Regions from separate parts of the Clostridium saccharoperbutylacetonicum N1-4(HMT) genome, predicted to be linked through region 1. Evidence: riboswitches for the same ligand, from Rfam matches in the RefSeq annotation. Region 1 holds a riboswitch; each other region holds the start of a gene.
The links. Region 1 has a riboswitch for thiamine pyrophosphate ahead of thiW (energy coupling factor transporter S component ThiW). Riboswitches for the same ligand answer to the same signal wherever they lie in the genome.
Positions count from the first base shown of each region.

Region 1 (3,287 bases):
CCATCCCCAATTCCTTCTGGGCTAAGTGATTTATGATTAATATTAGCTGGAATTACAATTCTGCCTTCTGCTATAAGCTTCATTAATTTTTCTTCTGAAATATTTTCTTTATCAGCAACTACCTTCATTTCTTTAGTTAGCATACCTTTTTTAGCAGCTTCCATTTGTGTTTTATAATTCATTTTTCAACTCTCCTTAAATCTCATTTTAATATTTAAACTATTACCTAAACCAACTCTTACTTTAACAAAGCAATAAATTTTTTATGAATTCTTGTTTTCGCTTTGTGCTTTTTCTAAAAGTGTATAAAGTTCATAAAAATGATTAGTAGGCCCAACACCTTTCCCAAGTTCAAAACCATGCTCTATAGCTACTGTTATATATCTTTTACCTTCTTTGACAGCCTCCTCCATAGTCATACCCTTTGCTAAATTTGCTGCTATAGCTGAGGATAATGTGCAGCCAGTTCCATGAGTGTGAATTGTATTTATTCTTTCTTGTGGTAAAAATACAAAACTTTCTCCATCAAATAATAAATCAGTAGCTTCATTTTCTAAATGTCCACCTTTAACTAAGACTGCTTGTGGTCCAAGTTCCTTTAGCTTTAAAGCTGCTTCCTTCATTTCTTCTATATTATTTATTTTTAGCCCTAAAATTTCTTCTGCTTCTGGTAAATTTGGAGTTATTAAAACAGCCAAAGGAAATAATTCTTTAACCAAAGTGTCTTTAGCATCCTTTGATAGCAAATTGAATCCACTTTTAGAAATCATAACAGGATCTAATACTATTGGCGGTAATTTTTCAATTTTCCTCAAGGCTTTTGAAATAGCTTTAATTGATTCAATCTTTGAAACCATGCCTATCTTTACAGCATCAACTCTTATGTCCTCAAAAATAACATCTATTTGGGATTCTATCATTTCTGGATTTATGTCTTGAATTCCAAAAACCCCCATTGTATTTTGAGCCGTTACAGCTGTAATAACACTCATTCCATAAACTCCATTAGCTGAAAAAGATTTTAAATCAGCTTGAATTCCTGCTCCTCCACAAGTATCTGAACCTGCTATAGTCAATGCTCTGAACATAAAATCATCCTTTCTCCCTATTAAATTATTTAAATATGATCCACACTGTGTTTTTTATCTGATGTCACTTCATTATTTATAAGTATTTTCTTTATTATAGGGATATTTACAAAGAAATATGCTATAATTGCTCCAACACTGCAGCTTGATATAAATGGAATTACATATACAAACACTGCTACTTGTTTTCCTAAAATTAATGCTGCTACTGGATAAGCTAATACTGCTCCTAATATTCCTGTACCAACTATTTCTCCAACTACAGCTATACTTGGTTTTCTAAATTTCTTATAAAGAATTCCTGCAAGGAATGCCCCAACCATACTTCCTGGGAATGCTAATAAACTTCCTGTCCCCATAATATTTCTTATAAGGGATGTAATAAATGCATTTGCAACTGCATACATTGGTCCTAAGGTCACTGCGCCAACCACATTTACAAAATGTTGAATTGGCGAGATTTTAGCTGCTCCAACTGGTATAGAAAAGGTTCCAAATATAACAGAGATACCAATTAAAACACCACTTAATGCAATTTTCTGTGCTTTACTTTTTTCTTTCATAAAAAATTCCTCCTTAAAAATCAATGAAATGATATTTGTGAAATTAAATTTTATAAAATTCTTTATAGATTTTATAATTGATTAACTTTAAGAAGTTATTATTTTAAACAAAAAAAATGTATCCCAAGGGATACATTAAATTATCTGCAAAAATATATGCACAAAAAACATCAATATACTTCCCTACGTTGGTACTAGCCAAATCAGGTTATAAGAGTCCAGGAAATCAATCTTTCCAATCTCAGCTAAAATATTAGCTCCCCTAGTTATTCAATTATAAAATTTTCATTCACAGCTTAAAGATTATACCAATCCTTATAAAACGTCAAGTAATATTTAATAGAAAAAGTGCTCCATCTTACAAAAATTAGAACTTTTTCTTATATTAACATTGTTATTTTGCTTGGCTCAGAGCATTTGCAACAGCACTCATTATTCCTTTTGAACTATAAGTTGCTCCTGAAACTGTATCTACTGCTGTTGACTGCTTCGAAATTATACTATTCATTATAGTATTTTCAACTCTTTGATAAAACTTAGGAGTATCTTGGTTAGATACTGTTTTTATACCAGTTATTTTTCCACCTGATATATTAACTGAAACCTTAGTTGTTCCTCCTCTATAGCCTGTTCCAGCTCCTGTATATGTTCCATCTTTATATTCACCTGCACTACTACTTGTTTTAGAATTTGTACTATTAGTTGTGCTTTCATTTCCTTGACTTGCTACTGTATTTGAAGCTTCACTATTTTGAGTTTCACTAGTTTTATCAGATACACTATTATTTGTTGATGAAATTAAAGCATTTTCAACAGCACTCATAATTCCCTTACTACTAAAGGTTGCTCCTGAAACTGTATCCACCGACACTGACTGTTTAGAAATTATACTATTCATTATAGTACTTTCAACTCTTTTATAAAACTTTGGAGTGTCTTGATTAGATACTGTTTTTATATCAGTTATTTTTCCACCCGATACTGTAACTGAAACTTTAGTTATTCCTCCTCTATAGCCTTCTCCACTTCCTGTATATGTTCCATCTTTATATTTTTGTGAAGAACTCTCTGATACTGATGAACTTTGAGTTGCATTGCTTGATATAGTGCTATTATTTGATATTATACCAGAATTACTTAATGCATCTGCACCAAAATTAGTTAATCCATAAACACCTAACATTGCAGCCATTGCAAAAGAACCAGCTAAATTTTGATTTACATCTTGACCTAAAATATTTATATTGGCATTTTTTCTTGGGCACACTTCTGTACACTTTAAACAGTTAATACAATCGCCACCCTTAACACCATCTACCTTATAAAGGTTTAATCCCATAGAACAATTAATAGTGCAAACTCTGCATTTGCCACAATCTGCTTTTGGTTTGTTTATTTTTACTATTCCAAATTTAGATATTATGGAAAATATTGCACCTAATGGACATAAGTATCTACAGAAAAATCTTTCAATAAAGGCTGCTCCTATTGTTATTAATATTAAGAGAATTAATCCTATTAACAAAGTTGAAACATCAGTTATTTGCCCAAAAGCATCCCAAGGACTTGTACTTTCTAATATACTGCTTCCAAATGTCCATGAAACAATTATTATAAATAGTAATATTACATACTT
Region 1 covers NC_020291.1:918,125-921,411, reverse strand. The annotation lists gene thiC (phosphomethylpyrimidine synthase ThiC) at 1-182, opposite strand, end outside; gene thiD (bifunctional hydroxymethylpyrimidine kinase/phosphomethylpyrimidine kinase) at 264-1,088, opposite strand; gene thiW (energy coupling factor transporter S component ThiW) at 1,118-1,651, opposite strand; TPP riboswitch at 1,815-1,925, opposite strand; gene CSPA_RS04100 (FMN-binding protein) at 2,046-3,287, opposite strand, start outside.

Region 2 (3,287 bases), 830 kb from region 1:
CAGCTACTCTACAAGCTAACTTAAATAAGTGGAAATAAGGATCACTCTCTTCCCTATTAACGCCAGACTTAACTCTGAAGATTATGTTTGGGAAAATAGGTTGTTCTCCTTTTCCTAATCCTTTTTCATATTCTAAAAGAAATATTTCACACACTAGCGCAGCATCCTTACTAGTTGGTAATCCAATATTAATTGAACTAAAAGGAACCTGTGAACCAGCTCTTGAGTGCATTGTATTAAGATTATAAACAACACCTTGCATAGCTTGATGTATTTTTTTTCTTACCTTGCCTTCAAGTAAGGCCTCTATCTTTTCCTCTGGTATTTCTAATTCTTCTAATTCTTTTCTTATTTCATCTCTAGTAGGATCTACAAATATCCCCATATCATTATCAAAGTCTGGATGCGATTGTCCTCCAAACATATCATTTTGAGTGGATTGCAATAATATACATGACAATTCAGCAGCTGTCTCTATTCTTTTAGGAGCATTAATTGTTCCATATCCTGTATTGAATCCATTTTCTAAAATTTCTCTAGTTGGAATATGAAGACAATTTACAGTTAAATTATAGCTATCTAAATCATGGTAATACAAATCTCCTGTTTCGTGAGCCTTTGCTAAATTCTTAGGCATTGTTGCTAAGGTATTCCACTTGTTAGATTCAGATGCTATTCTTAATAATTTTGAACTAAAATTATTCCCAACATTAGCATTATCTCTATCAGTCTCAACTCCAATTTGCCTTATTGCTCTCATTAGATCTGATTTTATTTCTCTAACCTTAGTTCTTTCACTTCTATATGATGAATAAGCAATTGCTATATCTTTGTGACCTTCATCCTTCAGAGCTTTTTCTACAAGATTTTGTATTTGCTCTACCGTAACAGTTCTTTTGTATTCTGACTCAACTTCAATATATTTTATTACTTTATGTACAGTGTCTAACACTTGACTTTCCTTTAATAATAAACCGATTTCACTAGCTGATCCTTTGATCGCTTGAGCTATCTTATCCGAATTAAATTTAACTTCTCTCCCATCCCTTTTCACAACATATAGCATTTTTATTCCCTCCACACACAATATATAGTATTTAACTACCGTATTATTATACTGTATTAGGTATTCATTAGCAATGCTACTATTTTTTTATTTTTTAGGCTTTAGAATTTAATTATCGTGATTTACATCCGATTATCTTTTATTTTTCCTATTTTTTGTGATTTTTAAGTATTTGACTAATTAAGAAATTTTATATTCACTCTATTTTACTACGTTCATAAATAGTATAATACTTTTCATTAAATTTATTCTGTAAGTTTATACAATAAATTATTTTTTCAAAAGACTTTTCCTTGAATACTTATTTACTAATTAGTAAATAATATTATCGTAATAATCTATATAAATATGAAAGGAAATTATTTTTATATGAAAAATTTTATATTAGATTCAACTTATAAAGATGTTACTATTATTAATAGCAATGATGATATAAGTATTGTTCCCTTAAGTTCTTTACGCCTCAATTCCATTCCTCATAATTATGTACATATAAGTGAAACTGCTATAAATCATGCTATTGATTATAATAAAAATAGTAGATTAAATAATTATAGCATAATTGACTATTTATAATTATTGGTATAAACTGTATATGATAATGTGCTAGGGGAGCCATCGTGCTGAGATTTGATATTCATAAACCCTTAAAACCTGATCTAGTTAATTCTAGCGTAGGGAATGCAACCTTATAAAAATATATTGATATTTATTTGGTTCATAATCTCCAAGCACAATAAAGGAGGTTTTTTTTATGTCAATTTTTAATGATTGGTCTGTACAATTTTCCGAACTAATCCAAAAATTTCCACAAAATATTCAGGATATAGCTGCAAGTCCAATGTCAATTGCTACACTAATAGGATGTATATTGTTACTTGTGGTATTAGTCAAAGCAAAAAAAATTCAATTCACTCCACAATTAATTGCTCGTATTGGTATAGCCTTAGCATTGGCAACTGTATTAAAAATGCTTAGAATATATCACTTTCCACAAGGCGGAAGTATTACATTAGGTAGTATGGTTCCAATTATGCTTATAGCTCTTATGTATGGTCCAGAAATAGGTTTCCTAACTGGTTTCCTATATGGCATAATAACATTAATCTTAGATCCATATATCTTAAGTCCAATACAAGTATTATTTGATTATCCATTACCTTTTACAGCACTAGGTGTTGTTGGATTCTTTAAAAACAAGAAATTACTCGGAGTAGGTATAGCAGCCTTTGTTCGGTTCATATGTCATTTCATTTCAGGTGTGGCATTCTTTGGGTCATATGCTCCTGACGGAATGTCTCCAGTTGTATATTCAGTAATAGTTAATGGTCCTATGGTTGGAATAGAAGCTATCATATGCTTAGTAATTTTTGCTGTACTTCCTATGGAAAGGATAGTACATGCCTCTTCAACAAATGCCATAACTAATTAAGCTTTTAATAAAATAGGATTGATTTTGTATTAACAATAATCAATCCTATTTTTATTTATATGCACAAACTTATTTATACATATAATTCTATTCTTCTACTTCAATTGCATTTACTGGACAGCTTTCTTCAGCTTCCTTAGCTGAATCCTCAGCGTCTGATGGTACTTCATCCACTATAGCCCCTGCTTTTCCATCATCCTCCATATCAAAGCATTCTGGACATATAGACGGACATAACCCACATGCTATACACGTATCTTTATCTACCTTTGGTTTCATAATTTAATTCATCTCCTCAATATAAAATTACATAACTTATTATTTCCTAAGAAATATTAAGTTATGTATTAATATAATTATATAATTTTCAATTATAAAACCACTATATTTCTAATATAATCCTTCAAATATTAATGAATATAATGAATTTTCTCTTACATATTCCTCAGCTTTCCCACTTTCTAATGCTTCTGTAAGTTCAATATTAATTGGTAGTTCTCCAATTAAAGGAATTCCTAAATAGTCAGCATTTTCTTCTGAAGATTTTTTACTAAATACTCTTATCTTTTTATCACAATCTGGGCAATTTATATAGGCCATATTTTCTACTACACCTTTAATCTTAATACCTATTTTTTGTGCCATTATAACAACTTTCTTAACAATCATAGATACCATATCTTGAGGTGTAGAAACTACCACTATTTCGTCTATTGGCAGCTCTTGCATTACAGTTAATGCAATATCTCCTGTTCCCGGTGGCATATCAATAAGTAAATAATCAAGTTC
Region 2 covers NC_020291.1:84,123-87,409, reverse strand. The annotation lists gene CSPA_RS00390 (anaerobic ribonucleoside triphosphate reductase) at 1-1,066, opposite strand, end outside; gene CSPA_RS00385 (hypothetical protein) at 1,436-1,642, shown strand; TPP riboswitch at 1,665-1,765, shown strand; gene thiT (energy-coupled thiamine transporter ThiT) at 1,821-2,498, shown strand; gene CSPA_RS00375 (ferredoxin) at 2,586-2,777, opposite strand; gene CSPA_RS00370 (Mrp/NBP35 family ATP-binding protein) at 2,889-3,287, opposite strand, start outside.
Region 2: linked by a shared signal. The riboswitch ahead of thiT (energy-coupled thiamine transporter ThiT) and the one ahead of thiW (energy coupling factor transporter S component ThiW) in region 1 are both predicted to bind thiamine pyrophosphate.

Region 3 (3,287 bases), 2.2 Mb from region 1:
ATACAATAGGTGCAAAAACACCTGCACCGTCTAGCTGGCTCATCATTCTTTTGCTAAAATACCCTAACCCACTTTGTGCTCCAAGCCATTCAGCTATTGCTGCACCAATAATACTTAATGGCACTGCCATTTTTATTGCAGAAAAGAAGGCTGGAAGCGCTGTTGGTATTTTTAGCTTTATAAAAATATCCATTTTACTTGCACCATAAGTTATTAATAATTCTTCCATTTCTCTTTTAGTTGACTTAAAACCATCATAAACTGAAATTGTTATTGGAAAAAAAGTTATTAATATTGTTACCAAAACTTTTCCCCATATACTATATCCAAACCATAGTACAAATAAAGGTGCAATAGCTGTTGTTGGTATGGTTTGAGATGCTATTATAATTGGATATAAGGCATTTTCTATATTTTCATTCAAATCCATCACTATAGCCAAAGCCAATCCGAAAATTACAGAAATAAACAGTCCTAGAATCGTTACTCCCATTGTTGCTGGTAAATGTACCATAAATAAAGGTTCTCTAAGCAACCATAACTTTGCTAATATTTGTGTTGGTGACGGCAATATATAATGTGCATTTATGATAACAGCAATTCCTTGCCACATTCCAAGAATGACTAATATTACTATTATAGCTGGCAGGTTTTTCTTCATAATTTCACCTTCTGTCTAAGTCTTTCTATAAGGTCTTCTTTTAATTGCATAATTTGTGTTTTTTGCAGGAAGCTTCTGTTTCTAGGATATTCAAGAGGCACTTCAATTTTTTCTAAATGAGTTATTGGACTATCATGAATTACAAATATAGCTTTAGAAAGAAAAACAGCTTCTTCAACATCATGAGTAATGAATAATATAGTTTTATTAAAATACCTCCATTCTTCTAATAGCCATTCTTGCATTGAAATTTTTGTTAATGAATCCAAAGCACTAAATGGCTCATCTAATAAAAGCAACTCTGAACCAGTTAGTATAGTTCTTGCAAAAGCAACTCTTTGCTTCATTCCTCCAGATAAATCCTTAGGGTATTTATCTTTGTAACCTAATAAACCAACTTCCTTAAGCATATCTAAAATTCTTTTTTCTCTTTCATTCTTATTAATTTTTTGAAGTTCCATTGGCAGGGAAAGATTTTCTCCTATAGTCCTCCAAGGAAAAAGTAAATCCTTTTGAGGCATGTATGCACTATAATTTTTCATATTTTCTATAGAATTCCCATTAACAAATATCTTTCCACCTTGAATTTTTTCCAATCCATTTATTAACCTAAAGATGGTACTTTTACCGCAGCCACTGGCACCTATAATAGAAATAAATTCACCTTTTTCTATTGAGAATGATAAATCTTTTATCATTGTATAATCATCTTCTGGATATTTAAAAGTAACATTATTAAATTCAAGCATTGTTCTCATCTCCTTATATACGACAAAAAAGCCTTCCATCACAAGGATAGAAAGCTTGAACTATTTCTTATAAATTTATCATTTTTCAATGTAAACTTCTCATAATAGGCAAACTCACTTCCCTGCGTTGGTACTAACCACTTCAGGTTCAAAGGGTTAAGCTATTAAGCTCTCTCAGCGTTTTAATGCACCCCTAGTTTTGTTTCTTTCACGATTATATACTAAAATTCTGCATATGTAAATGTAATATTATTACTAAATTAACTATTTGATTGATCTTTTAAAATTTTAATTTGATTTAGATAGTTTAATATGTTTGTATAACAATCTGCTTTTTTCTGTATACTAAAGATAATTTCTTCTAATTCCTGATTTTCAGATTTTGACTTGTCAACTAATTTCACTAAATTGGTTGATATTTCCTTTATTCCTTCCAAATTATTAATTTGTGAAACTTGAACTTCCTGTAAATCTTTATGTACTTCTGCTTCGGCTTTAGCTATCCTATCTAATATAGTAGATGACGCTCCGATAACTCCACTGGTTTTATTTATTACATTAACTCCATCATTCGATTTACTCATTAATCTTTCCATAGACTGTGTTAAGTTTTTCAATGAAGTCATAATATCTTTTGCATTATCCTGAGTATCTAAAGAAAGTTTTTTTATTTCATTTGCAACAACTGAAAAACCTTTACCTACTTCGCCAACTCTAGCTGCTTCAATTGAAGCATTTAAAGAAAGCAAATTAGTTTGTCCAGCAATTCCAGTTATTATAGAGGCTAGTCCTTGAATACTATTATAATTAGTTTGAATTTCAGAAATTACTTCATTAAATTCATCAAATACAGATGAAATTGATTGAACTTGATTAATAATTTCATTAAAATCTTTTTTTGCCATATTAATTTCTTCTTTTGATTTATCAAGACTTAAAAATACTCCGTCCACTAATCGTTTTGTATTATCACTATTTTCAGATAAAGTTTTAAGATGTTCATTTACATGGTCCGTCTGTTCCGTTGTAACTTCTGAACCTTTTAAAATGCTATCCAACCCATATGTTATACTTCCTTCTTCATTAACTAAAACATCAATATTCCTTTGAATTTGATTTGCTAAATCAAAAATTTCATTTGTATATCCAAATTCTTTTTCTTCTACTTTATTTAATTCAGCAGCATTAATATTAGAATCAATTTTGTCCGTATTATTGTCTTTACCTAAAAAATTAAACATATTTTCCTCTCCCCTTTTATTCCACAATTAACATTACCATTGTTTGATTTGCATGAGCTTTATAATATTGTTCTCCATAACTAATAAATCCAGTAGTATTAGAACAACAAGATATAATCTCTTTATCAATGTTTTTCCAAAGTTTTTCTTCTTTAAATTTTAAACTTCTTAAAATGCAATGCACAGAAAATATGAAGCTAGGTTTAAAAGGCAGTCTTCCTAAAGTCCTTTTTACTTGTTCATCTGGGTCAATAGGTTTTAAAACTTCTACAAAAGTATTTGGTATAACCTGACAATAAAAAGTAATAGACTTATCAGCATTTACCTTCATTGGTGATGCAATAACAACATCATCTTTATATATTTTTCCTAATGGATTATTCATGAACATGTTAGGTAAGTTTTCTTCTGTTACACCTAGCACTCTTGCATATTCTATACTTGCTGGAACCTTATTAAAAGTTTTTACAGTTCTATTTATAGTATCTGCAGCTGTTACCAATAATCTCTTTCCACTCGGCTCATAAATATTTTCTTTTATTAAACTTGTCCTTCTTTGAGCATTATAAAATATTGCAACACTATGAACCTTTTTACCTCCAATGTAAATAAAGGTCTCTTTAAATTTCAGATTAT
Region 3 covers NC_020291.1:3,077,482-3,080,768, reverse strand. The annotation lists gene CSPA_RS13855 (ABC transporter permease) at 1-661, opposite strand, end outside; gene CSPA_RS13850 (ABC transporter ATP-binding protein) at 658-1,410, opposite strand; TPP riboswitch at 1,513-1,615, opposite strand; gene CSPA_RS13845 (methyl-accepting chemotaxis protein) at 1,671-2,651, opposite strand; gene CSPA_RS13840 (FIST signal transduction protein) at 2,668-3,287, opposite strand, start outside.
Region 3: linked by a shared signal. The riboswitch ahead of CSPA_RS13850 (ABC transporter ATP-binding protein) and the one ahead of thiW (energy coupling factor transporter S component ThiW) in region 1 are both predicted to bind thiamine pyrophosphate.